3 regions of the Rossellomorea sp. KS-H15a genome follow, and region 3 is predicted to be linked to each of the others. Evidence: riboswitches for the same ligand, from Rfam matches in the RefSeq annotation. Region 3 holds a riboswitch; each other region holds the start of a gene.
The links. Region 3 has a riboswitch for thiamine pyrophosphate ahead of tenA (thiaminase II). Riboswitches for the same ligand answer to the same signal wherever they lie in the genome.

Region 1 (7,420 bases), 1.0 Mb from region 3:
AGAACGTACATGTAATCAGTCCCTTTTTTTTACGTAAAATACTCCAGCTTCGCTTTCGGAAAATGCTTCTCCATATAAGCATACAGATGATCTTTGATTTCCTGCTCTTCATCCTTCTGGTATATATACTTACCGATTCCGTATTTCCCCCATTTGTATCGACGTTCTTCTTCATTTAATTCAAGCTTCGTCATCGGGTAATTCTTCTCGATCACCCTTTTAGCAGGCTTCGTGAAACGGTGTTGGATAAATTCGAAAGTCAAATCCTTTTTTGCTTCTTCAGGAAGGTGGGCTTCGAGGTGTTCGAACATTTGCTTATATCCTTCCTGCCATCCTTCATGTATATAGATGGGAGCTACGATAAAGCCAAGTGGATACCCTGCCCTGGCTACCTTACCGGCTGCTTCCAACCTTTTATCCAACGGGGAGGTACCCGGTTCAAAATTCTTGATGACATAGTCTGCGTTGATGCTGAAACGAAATCTTGTCTTCCCATTATGTTTCGCATCCAGCAAATGATCAACATGATGAAATTTGGTTACGAAACGTAACTTCCCATACTCCGATTCACCAAAATGTTCAATCGCGCGCTTTAGTGTATGCGTGAGATGATCCACACCGACGATATCAGACGTACACGCTGCTTCAAAACGCGTGAAATCGGGTGCCCTTTCCTCTATATACCGATCTGCCGCCTCAAATATTTCATCAACATTCACATAGGTGCGAATATAGGGTTTACTGCCCATTGTGGTTTGAAGATAGCAATAATGGCAGTGCCCCATACACCCTGTCGCAAACGGGATGGCATACTCAGCTGACGGTTTGGAGGTATCGAATTTTAGCGTTTTCCGCACGCCCACCACTAACGTTGATTTGGCGATCCTGTATTTTTGAAAATGATTATCCCCAGGCAAATTTCGCACCTGATTGTGGGAAGTGGTATATCGAATTTCAACATCCATCTTTTCGAACTTTTCCTTTAATTGCTTCCCTAATGGGTAATCCAGTGCATTTGGTTCAAAATAGACCAATTGAGGCACGAACGGTTTCACCATATTCTTTCCCTCCTAAAGGTCTCCAAATGATTGTGAATAAGCCTCTTCTGCTTCTGCTTCTGTAGAATAGACTGCTACTTCATGTGTTAACGGATAATAGGTTTCATAAAGAAATAATGCTAATTCGTTTGGGTTTTCCGGATCGTGTACAACCGCTGCTTCCTGCACATTGGCTACACTTTGCGTATGCGGGTTACGGTAGATCACGTACACAACATCACCAGCTTGATATGGCGTATAGTGATTATTCAATTCCATTTTTCTCACCTTTTCCTATCATTCATTACTTTCATTTTCTGTCAATCGAGATAGAAATATGATGGTAAAAGATGTTTAATTAGCATACAGCCCAAAAAGAAAACTCCCCCCACTTGACTAACCGCAGGAGAAGTTTGTTCTATAAACCATAAAATTCAGTTGTATTTTTGACCAATTGTTTATATACAGCTGCTTCTGACATGCTTTTTAATTCGGCCACTTTCTCAATGGAGCGGTGCATCATGCCAGGATGAGTCATTCTTTCTTGAAAGACTCCTTCAAACCTCCAGGGACCGTCTGTTTCCACCATCAGCCCTTCGATCGGGTAGTCCCTGACCAGCTGTTGTATTTCCTTTTCATACAGGACATCAGGCGTAACAGAAACGAGGTAACCATTACGGATCATCCTTTCGATCGTTTTACTATCTCCCTTAAACCAATGAAAATGAGCTTTTGAAATGGAATGCTTCTCCAATAAATCGCAGATGATGGGTGCATGCTCATAAACACCATGAAGGATGATGGGTTTATTCAGCCGATTCGATTCAATGATAAAGCGTTCCAACAGCTCTATGTAAGGAGCGAGGACCAGTGAGGGATCTTCTTTCCTTTTGTAATAGGGCAGCCCCACTTCTCCTATTGCCACAAGCTCTTGATGATGCCGCTGAATCCACACCAGAAGTTCCTGCACCTCCTGCTCTGAAGGAAGCTCTTGTTCAGGATGAAAACCGGCAGCTGCCTTTACCCTGCCGTCCTTTTTCGCAAATGCCAGATTTCGTTTGGATGATTGGAGGTGAAAGGATACAGAAATGAGAGCCTCTACTGAGTAGAGATCGAGCTCCCTCAGGATTTTTTCACGTTCTTCCTTTTCATATAAGTCCAGATGAGTATGAGCATCGATAAGCGATGGTTTACACATACTGAGATAATTCCTCGAAAATATCCGTTTTCCATTTTAGGAACTCTTCGGTTAGAAGGATTTCTTTATCACGAGGTCGCGGGAAAGGCACCTTGAATTCCTTTTGCACGCGTGCCGGTCTGGTTGATAACACAATGATACGGTCCGACAAGAAAAGTGCTTCGTCGATATTATGAGTGACAAACAGGACTGAACTTAAGTCTTCTTCCCATATGGAAAGGAGCCACCTCTGCATGTCCAATCGGGTAAATTCATCAAGGGCAGAAAATGGTTCATCCAGGCATAAAAAGGATTGGGGACTGACCAGTGCACGAATAAATGCAACGCGCTGTTTCATCCCTCCTGAAAGATCTTCAGGGTAAGCGTCCTCATAGCCCTTCAAACCCGCGCGCTGAATCATCTCCATCGCCATTTCCTTATCCCTCTTTCCATGCAGCTCCTGACCAAGCATCACATTCTCGATCACCGTCCTCCACGGTAAGAGGGACGGACTTTGTGGCATATAGCTGATGGACCCTCTACGGCCATTGATCGACTGTCCATCGAGCTTTATATCTCCTGAATCTGGTGCGAATAATCCACCGATCACGTGAAATAACGTACTTTTCCCACTTCCGGAAGGGCCAAGGATGGAAACAAACTCACCTTCCCCTACTTGAATGGAAAGATCATCGAGGATCAATTCACCATCAAAGGATTTGGACATATTTTGGATCGATAACGTCGTCATGTTATGTGTCCTCCTTTCGATTCCACTTCACCATAACTCTTTCTAATAGTACGATGAGTCCAAAGAACAGCAGGCTTAGGAGCATGATCATGAAAATGGCGACAAAAACCCTGTCGGTCCTGAAGGAAGAGGATGCAAGTGTCATATAGACGCCAATTCCTTTTTGAGCCCCTAGCCATTCCGAAATGACCGCTCCCATCACACTATAGGTCGCGGAAATTTTCAAACCGGAGAAGATGGAAGGCAATGCATGGGGCCACTCCACTTTCCGGAAAATCTGTCCTTTGGTTGCACCGGACATTTTCATATAAAGAATGTACTCTCCATTTGTCTGCCTGAATCCATCCATCGCCGAAACAGCCACAGGAAAGAAACAAATCAGGGTAATGACGATGATTTTGGGCAGGAGTCCGAATCCGAACCAAATGACAAGGAGAGGGGCCAATACAATGATGGGTATATTCTGAGATAAGATCATGAGAGGATAGACCGCTTCCCTTACCTTAGGGAGGAGATGCAGTACCACCGCTGTCCCGAGCCCGATTGAACAGCCGATCGCAAACCCTGTGATCGTCAGAAATGCCGTTGATGAGAAATGCCCCTTGAACTCAGACCACGAGGCAATTCCTTCTTCCCATATCTCTGAAGGCGACGGCATCAGCCAGGCTGGCACCTCAAATAGGTTAATGGCCACTTCCCAAATGATGAATAAAAGGATGAGGACCAAGAAGGGTCTCCATCCTTTTGAAATCCAAGTCCTCATCCTTTATATTTCTCCGTTAAGTCGTCCATTTCGATCCCATCCGGCTGGTACAATACTTTGATCTGGGAAATGACATTTTTGCTTCCTATTTCAATCATTCGTTCATTCATCTGTTCAATCACCTTGAATAATTGTGACAGATTCCCCTCCATCGTCGTTTCCAAAGGATGGACTTCATATCGCACTCCCGATTTTTCGATGATTGCGATCGCTTCATCCACATATGGAATCACATCTTCACCGTTCTTTGTCTTCGGGATGATTTGTATGCTTACAAGTGCGTTCCCCATTTTGTTCACCTCTTATTTTGGTAAGAATTCGTTCGTGAATGCTTTCTTGCTTTCGAGTTTCTTATCTAATAAATCATTTTCATACATCCATGACGCATAGTTCTCCCAGACTTCCAGTTTCTGCTCTCCCCATCGGTCAGCATCATCTTTATATTTGGGTGCGAGCCATTCCTGACTCTTCATGACCAATTCTTTATCAAGATCTGGAGCTGCATCTAATAAAACCTCTCCCGCTTCTTTCGGGTTGTCGATTGTGTATTGATACCCTTTGGAAGCAGCTGCCATGAATGCTTTCACCGTTTCAGGATCTGAATCGATCATTTTTTCATTTGTTGTGAGGACTGGCGTGTAGTAATCCAGTTTATCAGAATAATCCTTTACATACATCATGTTCAACTCTTCACCGCGGAGTTCAGCTTCAATTCCTGTCCATCCATAATAAATCCAGGCGAAGTCAACGTCCCGTTTAACGGCAGTAAAGAAATCGGTGTCTCCCATGTTGATGAAATTCACTTTTTCTACATCCGCGTTTTCTTGCTTCATGATTGAATCCATAACGGCTTTCTCAACGGGTGAACCCCAGCCGCCATAGCTTTTCCCTTCAAAATCCTTTGGTTCTGTAATACCCTTACTCTTCGGGGAAGCAAACCCCGACGTATTATGCTGAATGATGGCAGCTATGGATACGATGGGTACATCCTGGACCCTCGCTTGAGTGACACCCTCCTGATATCCAACACCGAAATCGGCTTTCCCCGATGCAACGAGTTGATCGGCACCCGCTTCCCCGGGCAGGATGATGTCTACATCCAGTCCCTGATCCTTGAAGTAGCCTTTTTCTTTCGCTACATACAATCCAGTGTGGTTGGTATTTGGTGTCCAGTCGAGTACGACATTTACTTTTTTAAGATTGTCCTTCTTCTCATCGGCTGCATCTTCCCCACCGTTACAGGCGGATAAAAGAAGTACAGAGCAGATGAGGAACATCCATTTTTTCATGATGATTCCTCCTTCGGTCTTTTGCGGTCGTAACGTCTCATTCCTATATTCTTCGCTTATTCTGGAAAATGAATGTAAACCAAAGGCAGTTGAGGCGTAAATTCAGGGGTGAAACAAAAAAACGCCCCAAGCTTCAGCCGCGGGACGCATCGTTAAACAGGTTATGTATCGTTTAAGAGAATGTTTCCTACGCTGGTATCAGCCAGTTCAGGTTCAAAGGGTCAGTATCTACAGGATACAATCTCAACCGGCCACTCCGGTCCCCCTACACGTGGAATATGAAATTTAACGTTATCTTCCTCCCTACTTTGCCATAGAATGAAAGGTTATTCAAGCTTTTCCTTCTCATATTGAAAGACTCCATGGAAATAAGCCGATGCAAACAGTTCCTCGATGAAATTCATGCACGAAGCACCAGCTTCTGTATATCCCTGATGATAGGTTAAAAAGGCATATTGCAGGAGAAAGAGAATGACTATTGACGGCAAGATCCTTTTCTCTCCTGCAGTCAAAGGGGCATGCCTTTCATATCCTTTCATAAATGCCAGGATCCATTTCATTGAATCATCTTTTTTCTCTTTCGGGACTGCTTTGAGTATACCTGCGAGGAAGTAGCCGATGTCAGTAATCCTGGGTGCCGTCCGGATTCGTTCAAAATCAATGATCCCGCACACTTCTCCTCCCTGCATCAAAATATTCCCCGAATTGTAGTCGCTATGAACGAATTGATGTGGCAAACACCGGTAGGGATGCTCCCACCCCTTCATCTTTGATAAGATCACTTGCCCCCTTATGCCGATCGATTCAGTTTCAAGCTCCTTCACCCATTCTGTTACATGACTTTCAATCTCCCAGCCCTTCGTTTCATAATGACACCGATAGTCCTTCAGGATGAGATGAAGGGTTGCAAGGTATGCTCCTGCATTTGTCAGGGGGTCGGCAGACCATTCCTTCAATGGCGTTCCTTCAAGGGCCTCATAAAGAGAATAGATTTGCTCTCCTTCTTTTACATAGGGAAGTTGTGAGCAAGTTAATAGAGGGGATTCAACGTTAAGGTGATGACTTATTAAAAAATCGGTTAAATAGAGCTCCTCCATCCGATTTTCAGGGGAAGAATACACTCTTCTTTTTAAATAGAAGGTCTTTCCTTCTGCCTTCACTTCCGTAACATCAGGATGAAGAAGAAGTGTTTTGAAGGAAGTGGGATCCATTCCCCAATGACGTACAATATCCTGAAAAGGTTCAATCATTTCTATTTCCTTTCCATACATAGTAATATACTTGTAGTATGACTTTGAAAGAATATACACATACCATACGAAAAGAGGTTTCACCTATGCAAAGAATACAAATGACAGAAGACTTATCATTCTCGAGGATCATTCATGGATTATGGAGACTATCAGACTGGAAGCAGTCCAAGGAAGATACGTTATCATTGATTCAACACAATATTGAAAACGGAATCACAACGTTTGACCATGCCGATATTTATGGTTCTTATACGTGTGAAACCTTATTCGGTGAGGCGCTAGCCCTCCAACCATCCTTGCGGGAGAAGATGGAGATCGTAACAAAATGCGGCATCGTCCTGCCTTCTGACAATCGACCGGAGCACAAGACGCATCACTACAACACCAGTAAAAAACATATTCTCACCTCGGTTGAACATTCTCTCCAACAATTAAAGACGGATTACATTGATTTATTGTTGATTCACAGACCGGATCCATTCATGAACGGGGAAGATGTAGCTGAAGCCTTCACACAATTAAAAGAAGAAGGGAAAGTCCGTCATTTCGGAGTATCCAACTTTAAAGACCATCAGTGGAATATGCTTCAATCTTATTTACCATTTCCATTGATCACAAACCAGATTGAATTATCCGCCTATCACCTGGAGAATTTTGAAGACGGCACGTTGAATCTCTGTCAGGAAAAGCGTGTGGCTCCCATGGCCTGGTCACCACTGGCAGGAGGGGCGATTTTTAAGGGGGAAGATGAGAAAGCGGTCCGCCTTCAACATACATTAAAGAAAGTACAGGAGGAAACAGGAGCGAAGGGGATCGACCAGGTTCTATACGCGTGGCTGCTTAACCATCCGGCCAAGATCATGCCGATTGTCGGATCAGGTAAAAAAGAACGGATCCAGCATGCAATCGACTCTCTTTCCATCCAATTGGATCATGATCAATGGTTTGAAATCCTGCAGACATCCATGGGACATGATGTTCCTTAATGAGTACATGAAAAAAGACGATCCTTTCTTTAAAGGGTCGTCTTTTTATTGAGCTATATCTCCACCAACATAATATTCAAGGTACACATCCTGCAATTCATCCATTGAAAGTTCATAGAGCTGCTTACCGAACGATTTATAGACGCCGATCCTCAATAACTGTT
Region 2 (7,420 bases), 1.9 Mb from region 3:
TTTCAACACCCAAAATAGGAACAGCCATAACACCGGAATCACAACGATTAGAATAAGCGCAAGCCGGGCATTGACGATCAGGGCCATGATGGTGGAACCCACTACAAGCAATGGAGCCCTTAGCATGATCCTGAGGCTCATGAAGATCGTATTTTGGAGCTGCCTGACATCATTCGTCATTCTCGTGATGAGAGAAGAGGCCGGAAGCTTATTAAAACTCGCAAACGAAAACGACTGGACTTTCCTATACAGACTTTCCCGCACATCATATCCGAATCCCTGACTCGTATGCGCAGCAAAAAATGAGTTCGTCACACCTGAAAAGAAGGCAACGAGAGACATCCCGACCATGATGAATCCCCATTTCAACACGGTGTCCAAGTCTTTGTTCAGAATTCCTTCATCAATGATCCGCGCCATGAACAGCGGATTCAGTAGTTCTACTGCAAGCTCTACCAGCATCAGACTCCAGGCAACGGCCATGGCAGCACGGTAAGGCTTTAAGAAACGTATGACCTTCAAACGAACACCCCTCTAAACAAATATCTGCCATTATTTATATGTATCATCATATCGTTTTTTTATGCAGGGTGGTAGTTGGAAGCACCAGACGTGCTCCCTATCATGAATTGAAAAAGAGACCGCGACAATTTCGAGGTCTCTTCTTAATATATGCAGTTATTCAACTCTGATAAAGCATTTTCTTTATCAACCCATAACAGTAAAGGTCCGTCCCTCTATCTCATCCGCCGGGCACTGGCGTTCAGGCGCGCATTTCGGATGACCTGATTGATGACTTCCGAAAATATGAGCCCGATGGCAATGGAACCGGAGATCATAAAAGCTTTGGCTGCCAGATTGATGGCGGCATTGTAATCATTTTGAACGAAATTTCTCATGGCATCGTACGCAAGCCCCCCGGGTACGAGGGGGATGATCCCGGCAACAGAGAAAATGATGACCGGGGTTTTGTACATTTTCGCAAACACCTGACTCACCACCGCCACGACAAAGGAGGCAAGTAACGTAGCAAGAACGGTGTCTGCTTCATTTAAACTCATCAGTATGTAAATGATCCAGCCAAGCATCCCGACAATTCCGCATTTAAAAAGGGACTGCTTTGGAGCATTGAAGATAATCCCGAATGCAGCGGCGGAAATGAAGCTGGTCACTAATTGCTCGATGATGTGCATTCCCTTTTCACCCCAATCTCACTTTACGTTAATGTAAATACGACAGCAATGCCCGTCCCAATGGCAAATGCCGTTAAAAAAGCTTCCGCGCCCTTTGAGAGACCTGAAACGAGATGACCCGCCATCAAGTCCCGGACCGCATTGGTGATCAGGAGACCGGGAACAAGGGGCATCACGGATCCAATGATGATCTTATCCAATTCCTGCCCGATACCAAGCTGTACAAACCCATATGACACCATGCCGATGATGAAGGATGCAAGAAATTCCGCGAAGAACTTTATCGGGACGAGGCGGTGTAAATAAATCAGGCTCGTAAACCCGACGCCTCCCGTGATCAGAGCTGGAATGAAGTCCTTCCACATCCCCTGGAACATGATGAGAAAACAACCACTTGCAATCGAAGCCGCTGCCACTTGAATCAGGAAGGAATAAGATAGATCGGACTGATCCAGCTTCTCAAGGGCATTGTATGCTTCTTCAAGTGTCAGATGCCCTTTACTGATCTGCCTTGAGATACTGTTCACGAGGGTCACTTTCTCAAGATCCGTAGACCTCTCATTAATTCGGATGAGCTTCGTTTTGGTCGGTTCCGACGTTTCAATCGAGAAGATGATCCCAGTGGGGGTCACATAGCTATGCGATTCCGATATCCCATAAGAAGCGGCGATGCGCATCATCGTGTCCTCGACGCGATACGTCTCCGCCCCACTTTGCAGCATGATTTTCCCCGCCAGCAGGCTGACCTCCATAATGTCATATCTTCTTATCATTTTTGCTTCCATACGATCTCTCCACACGTACTATTTTTTGAATAGGTCTAGTTTATAGGAAAGCAGTGGTGTAAGCAATGAGGAACGGGGTGATTTTCCGTAGATTTGATCTTGAGGGATGAAAGGAAGGCAGGTTCAAGCATCATTTACTTTCCTCCCTCTCTTGGAAGGCTTTTCGTTCCGATGGGTCGTTTGTTGGCAGGGAACCCCTTTTTATCTTTCTTTTATACATCATGTACGCACCCGTCACCACCACAAACCCCACGAGGACCACCATTTGATAGTCTTCAATCACTTCAAGGATCGCTTCTTTCTCCCCGTCATATAACTTCCCGATCGTCAAGAACAGAAAAGTGGATGGTGCTATACCGAGCATGGTAAGGAGGGAATATGCCTTCACATCCATTCTGACCATCCCCGCAAGAAATGGGATGACATTCCCTAAGTGAAGGGGGCTTGCAATCGCCACGCTCCAAACACCGTATCGATTGAATTTTTTCTGGGCTGTGCGGAGTTTCTCAAGCTTCTGGGGCTTAAGCCTTCCTTCTATGTTATCTCCCAGTTTTAAACTGATATAGTAAGGAATATAGCTTCCCACTGTGTATAGGAGACTTCCTGCTAAAGATATGAACACGATTTGCATCCACGTTAGGTGGAGGATGAATCCCATCGTTACGATAAAGAACGTTCCAATAAAAGGAAAGGCACTCCCTTCAATGAATAGAGAAAACAGTACACCCCATATCCCCCACTCTTCTGCTGAATTTATTATCCATTCCGTCATGTGAATCACTCCTGTACGCTTGTATCTTCAGTATAGAAGAGACCCTCTGACGCCAACAGAATCCGTGGAGGTAATTTACGCTAAGTCTTGAGATGTATTGACAGAACGAAAGACCGGCCCTGAGACTGGCCGGTCTTTCGTTTCTTTAGGATGCCTTTCGGCTGATTTCCTGTGGATGCGACTGCACTTTGATCAATCTTGGTGCGATATTGGCGATGATCACCATCACAACGGAGCATAATACTGCCGATCCCAACATCGTGATCCCGTTTACTATAAGAGAAAATAGCAATGGAGACATCTCATCCGGTGCATACTCGGCAAAAAACACGAATCCGGCAATGAAATGCCAGAAATAACGGGCAAGGCTTCCTGCGAATGTTGCCATCACTACCCAGAAGACTGCTTTGGACCGGTGACCGCCTCCCAGTGCACCCTGAATTTTCCCGGCGAACCCCCCGGCAAAACCGATAAAAGCAAAAGCGATGAAATACTCAATCACCATTTGGACCGGGGTCGCAATCCAGGCATCCCCAAGGGCAATCTGCAGGATCCCCCATAAAAAGCCCCCTATCAGTCCGGCTCTCAAGCCTCTTCGATAAGATAATAGAAAGATCGGAACCATGGCAATCGATATCGAGATACTCGGTGATAGCTTAATAGAAGGCAACAGATCAAGGATGATCGCAAAAGCCGCCATCAATGACGCTTCAAGCAATACGACAAGTCGCGTGTTTTTCATAAAAAAATCCTCCTTATGAACTGAAACGAAACCATAAGGAGGGAGAATGAACAATCGAAATAAGCACAATGCTGCCTATTTTCCACATCCCTACGCTAGTCCTAACTAACAGGTTCAGAGGGTCAGAACAGATTGTTCACTCTCAGCTTTCGCTCCCCTTGTGGTACCGTTTATAAAGTTGTTAAGGTTTATTATACATGAAGAAACATATTTGAAAAGCATGATAGGAACTTTTTCTTAAGGTGTCTCTCTCAGAGGATCATGAAGGATGATGACGGGCATTGACTTAGGGGTGACCATGAATCCATATACTTTACCATCCTTGTCCTTATACGCTACAGAATAATCTCCGAACTGGGGTGAGAATTCGACGTTTTGGTATTCAAGATCAAGGTCCTGGTATTTCAGGCTCACATACAGGTTGGTGGCGATCCTTGCTGTCAGATGTTGTACAGTGGAAATCCGGTTGGCTACTATTATGAGGATGATTGCGAAACAGAGTAACATGACTTTCTTTGTCCTGGACAATCTGATCATTCATCAAGCCCCCTTTCATTTCTCATAACTACTATACTCGTATACTCACTATTATATACCTATTCACTGAACCATGACAAAAGAGCTACTCTAATGGGATGTGTCTAAATACCCATTTTTAGCAGCTCTTTTTAAAGTTTATATAGAATCCAAATACAACCTACCATTTATAATACCCACAGATATTTATCCTACTAATCAACTGTTTAACCCCTCCAGGCCAGACCAACAAACGTTTTCGCGTACTAATCAAACGTTTGTTTAGTTGTCTAACATCTCAGTAAGACGGGAAATTTGGCTGTGGAGTTCGTCGATTGGAACGAAGCGTGCTTTTCTGAACATCTCCTTACCGTCTACAAATACGATGATGACAGGCACGGTGAAGATGGAAAATTCCCCTGCTATTTCCGGAATTTCTTCTGCATCGGCATGGATGGATCTCACAGATTTGAAATCCTTCAACATCTCTTCCACCTGGGGCAGGAGTGCGTGAAATACAGAACAACCTGGCCTTGATATGTATAGTAGTACCAGCTTCTCAGCTTCGAGCTTTTCACGAAGTGCTTTTAGTGAATGGACTTCTTCCATTTTACGGCCTCCTTTCTCCTATTTTTGTATTGTTTGGGTAAATGATTCCCTTGTTCCGCCCTGATAAACATACACCTTTCCGTTGGAAGGTCTCCTGAACGACGGCCCGGTAAATCCCCGCTTTCGTAATTCTTTCCTCATAAATATCATGATTCCGCCATGACCTACGATGAGCACATCCTTCCCTTCATGGACGACCCTATCGACCACCACACGGATCCTCTCTTCGATTTCCCGCTTGCTTTCAGGCTGGGAACGATGATTGAACCACCAGGCGAGCCTGATGGATGCCATATGAAGAAAGAGCGGCAGCTTTATGTCAGACCGGAAGATGGGAGATAATCTAATTTCCCTCAGTTCCTTGAGAAAGGTGATTTCTCCTTCATAAACCGCTTCAGCCGTTATTTGTGCCCTAGATAAGTCACTGGAGTAGCAGCCTTTCCAATCAATATCTTTAAGATCAACTTCATTGCCTTCTACGTCCGAGGCATCATACTCTTCCACCCACTTCATCAGCTCATCACTCGTTACATATGAAGCCGGGTAGCCCCTCGTTACTTTAAAGTGCCTTATGAGACCAATCTTCATACACATCCCCTCCCCCACCCATTATACTAGTTTATGGAAGAGAAAAGGCATGCGCTTGGGACGCATGCCTTCTTTTTGATCAGCCCAGGGAAACGTCCAGAATCATCATCACGACGAAACCGAGCATCAGTCCCAATGTAGCCAAGTCCGTACTCCCTGAAGATTGTGACTCAGGAATCAGTTCTTCGACGACGACGAATATCATCGCTCCTGCCGCGAAAGCAAGGGCATAAGGCAGGAGGGGCTGCACCATCAAGACTGCAGCAGTACCGATCACAGCGGCTATCGGCTCTACGATGGCTGACAGCTGACCGTAATGGAAGGATTTCAAACGGGACATCCCCTCTCCCCTTAGCGGGATGGAAAGAGCAGCCCCTTCAGGCATATTCTGGATCCCGATTCCAATGGCAAGGCCAATGGCCCCCACTAACGTTGCATCCCCGAGGCCAAGTGAGGCAGCACCGAAGGCAACCCCGATGGCAAGACCTTCCGGAATATTATGGAGGGTGATCGCAAGGAATAATAAGGTCGATTTCTTGAATTTAGTTGGAGGTCCTTCCGCATCTTCCGATTCATTGCCTAAATGTAAATGCGGTACGACAAAATCTAAAAGTCTAATGAACACACCACCAAGTAAAAAACCGATGGCAGGTGCAAGCCATGGGATTTGACCGTTTTGCTCACTGAATTCAATTGAAGGCGCAAGCAGTGACCAGAACGATGCTGCTATCATGACTCCTGCGGCAAACCCGAGCATCATGTTCAACGTATGCTTTTCAATTTTCGTAAAGAAAAACACCGTGGCTGCTCCAAGGGCCGTCAGCCCCCATGTCACCAGACCGCCGAACAGTGCCTGCATCGTGGGATTAAATCCACTTAACCAGTCTATGAACATACGAACCACTCTCCTCCGATCAAACATTTTGAATACTACCATCTTGCATCAAGGAAACTTTCTTTGTCAAAGGAAATGTCATACTACCTATTTACCAGAGCCCATCATTTTTCTATGTATATGTCATTCGCTTCAAATGGTGTATGTATCGTTTATACTTTCCCTCCTTACCTAAGGGCTATACAAAAAACGCCCCTGCCTTGAAGACAGGAACGTGCTTCCTATTCGTCCCTTATGGCTGTTTTCCATAAAATAAGGTTCAGGACGAATAGAAGGATGAGATAGCCCGGGATACCGAATGGAATCTGCAGGGCCAGGTAATGGAGGCCGAAGAACACCCCTACAATGAGATAGAACGGCAGCACCTTCCAGCTGTCACTTTGTTGGACACCTTCGAAACTTTCTGAAAATGGCAGTGTCCCCCCCATTAAGCTCAGACAGATGACGGTGAATATACAGGCACTGACAAAGACGATGATGATTTCAGGGATCACGCGGTACCCAAACAGAATGATGAAGACAATGCTTATGCTGGCATAAAGCGGAAGGAATAGTTTCATAAGGAATGCCTTCAATGTCCCTTTGTAAATGGCCGCCCTGCCTGAGACAGGCGCTACTTTATATATCCAGGATCCCTTGTATTTACCTGAATAGCTTAGCATCATCACGACTGTCGGTATAACGATGAAACTTGAATAGATCGATAGGTACATGCTTGAAGTCAGGAGGTCTTCCCTTGTCCCATCCATCAATCCATTGAAGATGAAAATGAACGGCATGATGATGGCAAACCCAAGGGCGGGATACACCTTCAACTTAAATTCCCTTTCATTTTTCATCATATAATGGGCGAACCGGTAAAATGCCCGCTCTTCGTTCGACTTGGACAATACCTTCATAAGACCATCCCCCAACCGGAAACGGGCTTTCTTCTTCTTACCGCCATGGGAGGATAACTTCTGAAGATTCTTTTCAAATGTCGGCAATGCTTTCACATAAACGATAAGAGCCAGGAATGGAACCAGCACAGCCGTACATGAAAGAATCAGGATCATGGTCTCGTGATTACCGTTCAGGAACCATTCAAACGGAGCCCCGAACCAAATGGGAGGCAGAAAGATATTCCACCAATCCGGTGTAAAAGAAACCGTCAAATCCACAAATTCAAAGGAACGCGCCACAACCTGATATCCCACTGCAAGTCCGATGGATAATCCAATCTGCACATAGTTGATGATATCCTTCAGTTTTTCCCCATCAAAATATTGGAGGATGAAATAATAGAGCATGGCCGTAAACACAACGATGAAGATATTCATC
Region 3 (7,420 bases):
AGTCCTCACATGCCTTTAAAGAAGATTTGACCTCATATGGAGTACAGGCGGACAACATCGATATCCTTCCTATATCCAATCATGACTTTAAAGGGACGGAAGAAAATGAAGAAGACTGGATGGACAATAAGAATGATTCTGGTCTTGCAAAACGCATCCTGGAGTATGATGGGATCTGGTTTGTGGGAGGCGATCAAACGAATATCACACAATCTTTATTGAACGAAGACGGAACGAATTCACAGGTGCTCAGCAGTATGTGGAGAATTTACCGAAATGGAGCGGTCCTTGGTGGTACAAGTGCAGGAGCCGCCATCATGAGTGATGTCATGATAGCAGGCGGTGGAAGCTACGACACACTATCAAAGGGGTTTACTGAAAACTATGATGGCATGTCCCAGCAAGAAGGCGGCCCCGGATACCTTGAGAAGGGGCTTGGATTCTTCCCGTATGGCATCGTTGACCAGCACTTTGATAAAAAAGCACGATTGGGCCGGCTGATTGCAACGACAGCAGTCTATGGAAAAGAAAATGAGTTATCTTATGGAATCGATGAGGACACTGCGTTGATCTTGGATAACGCATCCAAGACGGTTGAAGTAAAAGGAAGAGGCGGTGTATCACTAGTGGATTTAAGTCAGTCAGATCTGTCACCACCCACTCATACGTATAAAGATATCCGTTTATCGTGGATCACATCAGGTGATCAATACAATGTTGAATCGAAAGAATTCTCAATCAGCGACCACAAAGTGTCGACAAAAGACTATGAATACTATGAATATAGCGCGGGTCCACATACGGGAGTATTAACTCCACACCCGGGACTTGCAAACTACTTAAGCTACAGCCTCCTTGATAATTATGGTCAGGATGAAGTGAAAAGCTTTAGCTTTTCTCAGGGTGAAGGATTTCAGCTTACATTCAGTAAAGGAAATCAGACAGAAGGTTTCTGGGGGTACCGGGACGGGAACAAGGATGATTATTCATTCCTCGAAGTTAAGATGGATATCGATCCGGTAACAGTCACGATTGAAGACAACTAATATGGGAAAACAGCCCGGGAGAAATTTGCCCGGGCTGTTTTGCTATTCCAAGATAAATATGACAATTGAACTGTATGTATATGTTATATCATCTGATATACTTGTGATAACAAAGTGCTAGCAGATGATATCACATTGATAGAATAGGAGGGCGAACCTTGTCAGATCAAGGAAGAATGCAACTTAATGTAAGGGTTGATAAAGAAACGTCGGAGAAATTGGATGAAATTGTTGAATACTATCAGGAGAACACAAAAATTGGCAGGGTCTATAAAGGAGACGTTTTGACTGACATCATCCACAAATCCTATGAGGTCATGGAGAAGCAAAAAAGGATTCAAAATCGAAAATATTAGTATTCAGATACCCCTGGAGATAAATGAATTCTCATAGGAAACATGTGAAAAACAGGGTCATATATGTCATAATATAGGGGTAATTTCAAAACATTGAAAACAAAAGAGGTATTCAGCGTGCAAATGCCGAAAAAATTAATCAACATTCAAAGAGGTTCAGGTATTTCCCCCTACATATGGAGCATTATCAGCATCCTGCCATTTTACTTTATCTTTCAATCTTCTTCTACGATCGAAATTGCAGTGGGGATTTTCCTGACCATTACTTTTTTTATTTCTTTACGTTTTGCTTTTATCTCGAAGGATTGGCCGGTTTATTTATGGACATCGATATTGATTGCGATTTCCATCACCATGACCATCCAGTTTAATTTTATTTATTTTGCTTTTTACATTGCTTACTATAATGGGAATATAAAAAACCGGGTTGCATTTTTGACCCTGTACATCATTCATCTTGTCCTGACGACGGCATCGATCAATTATAATTTCGTGCTGCAGGATGAATTATTCCTTTCCCAGTTTCCTTTCATTCTGATTATCTGGATCAGCGTCATCCTGCTTCCGTTCAACATTTATAACCGGAATAAACAGGTTCAGCTGGAAGACCAATTGGAGGATGCTAATAAGCGGATATCGGATCTTGTCAAACAGGAAGAGCGTCAGAGAATTGCCAGGGACCTGCACGATACACTTGGTCAAAAGCTTTCATTGATCGGACTGAAAAGTGACCTTGCGAGAAAATTGGTGTACAAGGATCCGGAGCAGGCCAGAAGTGAATTACAGGACGTCCAGCAAACGGCAAGAACCGCATTAAGTGAGGTCAGGACGATGGTCTCCCAGATGAGGGGGATCCGATTGAAAGATGAAATCGTCAGGATCAAGCAACTCCTGAAGGCGGCTGAGATCGAATTCCGCATGACTGATGACACGACCATTCCTCAAACCTCACTCTTTTTGGAAAACATCTTAAGCATGTGCTTGAAAGAGGCCGTGACCAATGTGGTGAAACACAGTAAGGCTTCCTCCTGTGAACTGCTCGTTGAAGAATCGGATAAAGAGATGACCATTGTGGTGAAGGATAATGGTGTGGGGATCGGGAGTGATTACACAGAGTCCAAAGGCAGTGGCCTGATCGGGATGAGGGAGAGGTTGGAATTTGTCAATGGAAGCCTTGATATTGTATCGGTGGATGGTACGACCTTAATCATGAGGGTTCCGAAAGTAATCAAGCAGACAGACAGGGAGGGAATGGAATGATTCGAATTGTGATTGCGGAAGATCAGCGGATGCTGTTGGGCGCATTGGGGTCTCTATTGAGCCTTGAAGATGATATGGAAGTGGTAGGAAAAGCAGGCAATGGAGAAGAAGCCATTACCCTCGTTCATGAACTGAAGCCGGATATTTGTATCATGGATATTGAAATGCCTGAAAAAACGGGGCTTGAAGCGGCAGAGGAATTAAAAGGGGAAGATTGTAAGGTGATCATCCTTACCACTTTTGCCAGATCAGGCTACTTTCAGCGGGCATTAAAAGGTGGAGTGAAAGGGTATTTGTTGAAGGACAGTCCGAGTGAGGAACTGGCGAACTCTATCCGGCTTGTGATGAATGGTAAGCGTATCTATGCACCGGAGCTGATGGATGATGTCTACAGCGAAGAAAATCCCCTCACAGACCGTGAAAAAGAAGTACTCGAGCTCGTTGCCGATGGAAAAAACACAAAGGAAATCGCCGATGAACTAAAGCTTAAAACAGGTACTGTAAGGAACTATATCTCCACTATACTCGACAAGCTGGAAGTGAAAAACCGAATCGAAGCCATCACACAATCCAAAGAAAAAGGATGGTTTAAATAAAAAGAGGGACGGACCTTTTTGAAGGTCCGTCCCTCTTTAATAATTTTGCATGATATTGAATGTTTATTCGGATATGATAGGGATGTAGAAATGAACTGACGAAATTTCTAATAAAAAAATATATCATACCATTTATCCTGCTCCACCTTTTGCTGTCATTGAGTTCGACAGCCATATGGAATCCGATTAAGAATGATGATATTGTTTTTTTTATGTTGACAACTCAATGAATCATGATACGATAACATCGAAAACAAAATTTCATAAGACGATCCACTAGGGGTGCCTTCGAAAAGGCTGAGATTAAAGTGTGACTTTAAGACCCTTTGAACCTGATCTGGTTGAGACCAGCGTAGGGAAGTGGTGTTTGACGGTCACATAGAATATATTTCTATCATTCTGATCTCAAGCCACTTTCTGTATGCTGTATGCATAATGGAAAGTGGCTTTTTTGTTGCCCATTTCGGGTCGTCTGGAAAAGGAGCAGGAAATCATGACATTTTCAACAGTGTTACGAAACGAAGTCAACGACATTTGGGACGCAAGCTTCGATCATCCTTTCGTCAAAGGGATCGGGGATGGGACTCTCCCCATCGAGAAGTTCAAGTACTACCTCTTGCAAGATGCCTATTACCTTTCACATTTCTCGAAGGTGCAGGCGCTTGGTGCTGCAAAAGCATTGGACTTACATACCACATCACGAATGGCATCCCACGCTGTAGGAACCAATGAAGCAGAGCTTTCTCTTCATGAAAATTTCTCTAAACGTTTAGGGATCACGGATGAAGAAAAAAAGAATTTCAAACCGGCTCCTACAGCGTACGCTTATACGTCCCATATGTATCGTTCCGCAAGATATGGGGGCTTAGCTGATATCCTGGCGGCGATCCTCCCATGTTACTGGCTCTATTATGAGATCGGGGAACGCTTGAAATCATGCACGCCGGAACAACCGGTGTATCAGAAATGGATTGAGGCATACGGTGGGGAATGGTTTAAAGAGTTAGTGGAGGAACAAATCAATCGTCTTGATGAATTGGCAGAAACAATGACCCAACACGATAAAGAAAGAATGAAAGAAAATTTCATTTTGAGCAGCATTTATGAATGGCAGTTTTGGGAGATGGCTTACACCCTTGAAAAATGGCCGTTTCAGCATGCACTGGATGCAGGGAAAGAAATGAGCGGACACCATGTCTAAATTAAAACTAACCGATGTTTTAGTGACGGTGGTCATTTCCATCATGTTCGGGGTCATTTATAAGCTTTGGGGTCCATTTTATAACTTGTTGAAGCCGATCGGGTTGCATGCAGACCAACTCATCTATGGAATGTGGTTCATGGCGGCCACAGTAGCATTCTTGATCATCCGTAAACCCGGCGTCGCCCTTTTAGCCGAAATCGCCGCTTCTTCAGGAGAGTTTCTCATGGGCTCTGAATGGGGACTCGAGGTCCTTTTATTCGGAGTCATTCAAGGGTTAATGGCAGAATCGGTTTTCTTCCTGACGAAATATAGACGCTATGATCTTTCGATTATATGTTTTGCTGCGTTCGGTTCTGCATGGGGATCCATCTTCATGGATTACATGAAAGGGTATATGGGAGATTTAGTCCTTTGGAATCTGTCATTGTTTATCTTTGCAAGATTACTGGGATCGATTGTCATCGCAGGTGCAGGATCATTTTATTTGGTCAGGGCCCTCGAGAAAACCGGAGTCACAAGTCTGGTCAGACGTGCAAGTCAGGATGATTACGATGTATTGAACCAGTAAAGGGGATGATGCTTATGCATGTCGAAAACCTTCGACTTACCTATCCCGGAACAGGGAAACGGATGTTTAATGAAGTCAGTCTTTCTATAAATGAAGGGGAGAAAGTATTGCTATTGGGTCCATCAGGATGCGGGAAGTCAACACTTTTACATGTTTTATCCGGAGTGATCCCCCGCTCCGTGGATGTTCCCATGAGGGCTGCAAAATTGGAGGTGTCTGATTCCTATGGCTATGTATTCCAAGATCCGGATTCGCAATTTTGTATGCCATTTGTGGATGAAGAATTAGCCTTTGTGCTGGAGAATTTACAGACTCCCCGTGAAGAGATGAAAGGGGAAATACAATGGCTGCTATCGGAGGTGGGACTGGAACTTGAGGATCCCCATACGAAAATCTCAACATTATCAGGAGGCATGAAGCAGAAATTGGCCATTGCTTCTGCGCTTGCCCTGAGACCCGATACCTTGTTCCTGGACGAACCGACTTCATTATTGGATGAGGAAAGTACAAAGTCTGTCTGGAAAACAATCAAAGAAATCGGTTTAGATAAGACCCTGGTGATCGTAGAGCATAAACTTGATCACGTTCTTGACATGATCGATCGAATCATTCTTTTCGATGCCGATGGAACCATTATGGCGGATGGAGCGAAAGAGTGGATCCTGAACCAAAACAAAGATTCGTTGAAGAACTTGGGTGTCTGGTACTCGGGCGCATGGGAGGAATATCTGTCATCCCGTCAGATGAGGGAGAGTCCCTCATTCGGACCTGTGATTGCAAGAATGGAGGACTTTAAAGGCTATATTCAAAAGAAAGTGAAGATTCACCTGCCCTATGCCGTGATCCGCGAAGGGGAATGGATTGCTGTTACAGGAAGGAATGGTGCAGGGAAATCAACGTTACTGCACAGCTTAATGAAATTCAACCGTACTAGCGGGACGTACGAATTAAACGGAGTACAGATGAAAGGGAAAAAGATTTCTCAAGAATGTGCCTTCGTTTTTCAAAATCCCGAATTACAATTTGTCACCCATTCCGTTTTTGACGAAGTGGCCTATAGTTACCGGCTAAAGGATTTGAGCGAAGAAAGCATAGAGAGAAAGGTTTATGAGCTACTCCAGCGATTCAATCTTCGTTCATGTAAGGTACAACATCCTTATTCGTTATCCGTGGGTCAAAAACGCAGACTGAGTGTTGCAGCTTCCATCGTTCCCGGTAAGGATATTCTGTTATTGGATGAACCAACTTTCGGACAGGACGCTCACAATACATTTGAATTGCTCGAGATGCTACTTGAATTACAGAGTGAAGGCGTCACCATCTTGATGGTGACTCACGATATCAGAATCATCCAACACTATGCAACCAGGATTTGGACCGTCGAAGAAGGAAGAGTGGTTCAGGATGCGGATGTAGAAGCAGCGAGGAGTGAAGCATTATGAACATGGAAATAGCTCATAAACACACCTGGTTACATCGCATTAACCCGAGTATGAAATTGATCGTAATGGTTGCGCTTTTTCTGCTTTTACTTTTCGTTCATTACCTGAACTGGCTCGTGTATTTGACCTTGTTCACTTTCCTTTTATTGTGGTCATTCTCTGGATATTCAAAGAGGTTAGTGACGCTGATGGCCATGCCATTTTTCCTTGTATTTCTCTCTACGGCATCCTCGATGATCATGTTTGGGAAAGGAGAGACGACGTGGTTTACCTGGGGGATGATCCATGTAACAGAGGAAAGTTTTTATAGGGGGTTTCACATTGGTTTAAGGGCATTCCTATTCGCTGTTTTAGGCCTAATGTTTGCTCTGACGACGAGACCTGTCCTCCTGTTTTATTCACTTATGCAACAATTGGGCCTTAAGCCGAAGTACGCTTATAGTTTTATGGCCGGTATAAGGCTGATCCCCATCATGATTGAAGAATTTACTACCATTCGGAATGCACTGAAAGTCAGGGGCACCCGTGAACGAACGGGCTATACGAAACTTTTCCATACCATACAGTCTTATTCCATCCCCTTGCTGGCACAAAGTATCAGGAGGGCTCACAGAATTGCAGTTGCCATGGATACGAAAGGCTTTGAGGATGATGGGGAGAGAACCTATTTCTACAAAGTCGGATTATCGAAATTTGATGGCTATTTTATGGGGAGCATCATACTCATGGTTTCCATAAGTTACATTCTTTCTATTTATCTACCACTATTTCCGACGGGAGATGTTCGCTATGGAAATTGAAAAGAGAAGACGGCTACATGTCATTTCCACTGGTCAGCAATCAAGGGAAGTATTGGTGGAAATATCGAAAACCATTCACCCCTATATCGATATGCTTCATATCCGTGAAAAAACCTGGACAGCTGCGGAGTTGATTGAAACCGTTGAT

Region 1: another riboswitch for thiamine pyrophosphate. It lies ahead of M1J35_RS09670 (ABC transporter substrate-binding protein); the one in region 3 lies ahead of tenA (thiaminase II).
Region 2: another riboswitch for thiamine pyrophosphate. It lies ahead of thiT (energy-coupled thiamine transporter ThiT); the one in region 3 lies ahead of tenA (thiaminase II).

Annotation. Positions count from the first base shown of each region.
Region 1 is NZ_CP096886.1:1,872,847-1,880,266, reverse strand. Features, by position in the region: gene splB (spore photoproduct lyase) at 30-1,058, opposite strand; gene M1J35_RS09695 (transcriptional regulator SplA domain-containing protein) at 1,071-1,316, opposite strand; gene M1J35_RS09690 (TatD family hydrolase) at 1,456-2,235, opposite strand; gene M1J35_RS09685 (ABC transporter ATP-binding protein) at 2,228-2,965, opposite strand; gene M1J35_RS09680 (ABC transporter permease) at 2,967-3,728, opposite strand; gene M1J35_RS09675 (thiamine-binding protein) at 3,725-4,018, opposite strand; gene M1J35_RS09670 (ABC transporter substrate-binding protein) at 4,031-5,017, opposite strand; TPP riboswitch at 5,185-5,294, opposite strand; gene M1J35_RS09665 (phosphotransferase enzyme family protein) at 5,344-6,267, opposite strand; gene M1J35_RS09660 (aldo/keto reductase) at 6,354-7,256, shown strand; gene M1J35_RS09655 (Fur-regulated basic protein FbpA) at 7,302-7,420, opposite strand, start outside.
Region 2 is NZ_CP096886.1:933,759-941,178, reverse strand. Features, by position in the region: gene M1J35_RS04755 (ABC transporter ATP-binding protein) at 1-483, opposite strand, end outside; gene M1J35_RS04750 (threonine/serine exporter family protein) at 738-1,193, opposite strand; gene M1J35_RS04745 (threonine/serine exporter family protein) at 1,217-1,978, opposite strand; gene M1J35_RS04740 (DedA family protein) at 2,109-2,750, opposite strand; gene thiT (energy-coupled thiamine transporter ThiT) at 2,896-3,492, opposite strand; TPP riboswitch at 3,563-3,661, opposite strand; gene M1J35_RS04730 (hypothetical protein) at 3,730-4,029, opposite strand; gene M1J35_RS04725 (thioredoxin family protein) at 4,291-4,617, opposite strand; gene M1J35_RS04720 (histidine phosphatase family protein) at 4,636-5,205, opposite strand; gene M1J35_RS04715 (ZIP family metal transporter) at 5,285-6,100, opposite strand; gene M1J35_RS04710 (hypothetical protein) at 6,322-7,420, opposite strand, start outside.
Region 3 is NZ_CP096886.1:2,883,561-2,890,980, reverse strand. Features, by position in the region: gene M1J35_RS14705 (cyanophycinase) at 1-1,046, shown strand, start outside; gene M1J35_RS14700 (hypothetical protein) at 1,205-1,402, shown strand; gene M1J35_RS14695 (sensor histidine kinase) at 1,526-2,662, shown strand; gene M1J35_RS14690 (response regulator transcription factor) at 2,659-3,258, shown strand; TPP riboswitch at 3,527-3,634, shown strand; gene tenA (thiaminase II) at 3,752-4,459, shown strand; gene M1J35_RS14680 (ECF transporter S component) at 4,452-5,030, shown strand; gene M1J35_RS14675 (ABC transporter ATP-binding protein) at 5,045-6,472, shown strand; gene M1J35_RS14670 (energy-coupling factor transporter transmembrane component T family protein) at 6,469-7,272, shown strand; gene M1J35_RS14665 (thiamine phosphate synthase) at 7,262-7,420, shown strand, end outside.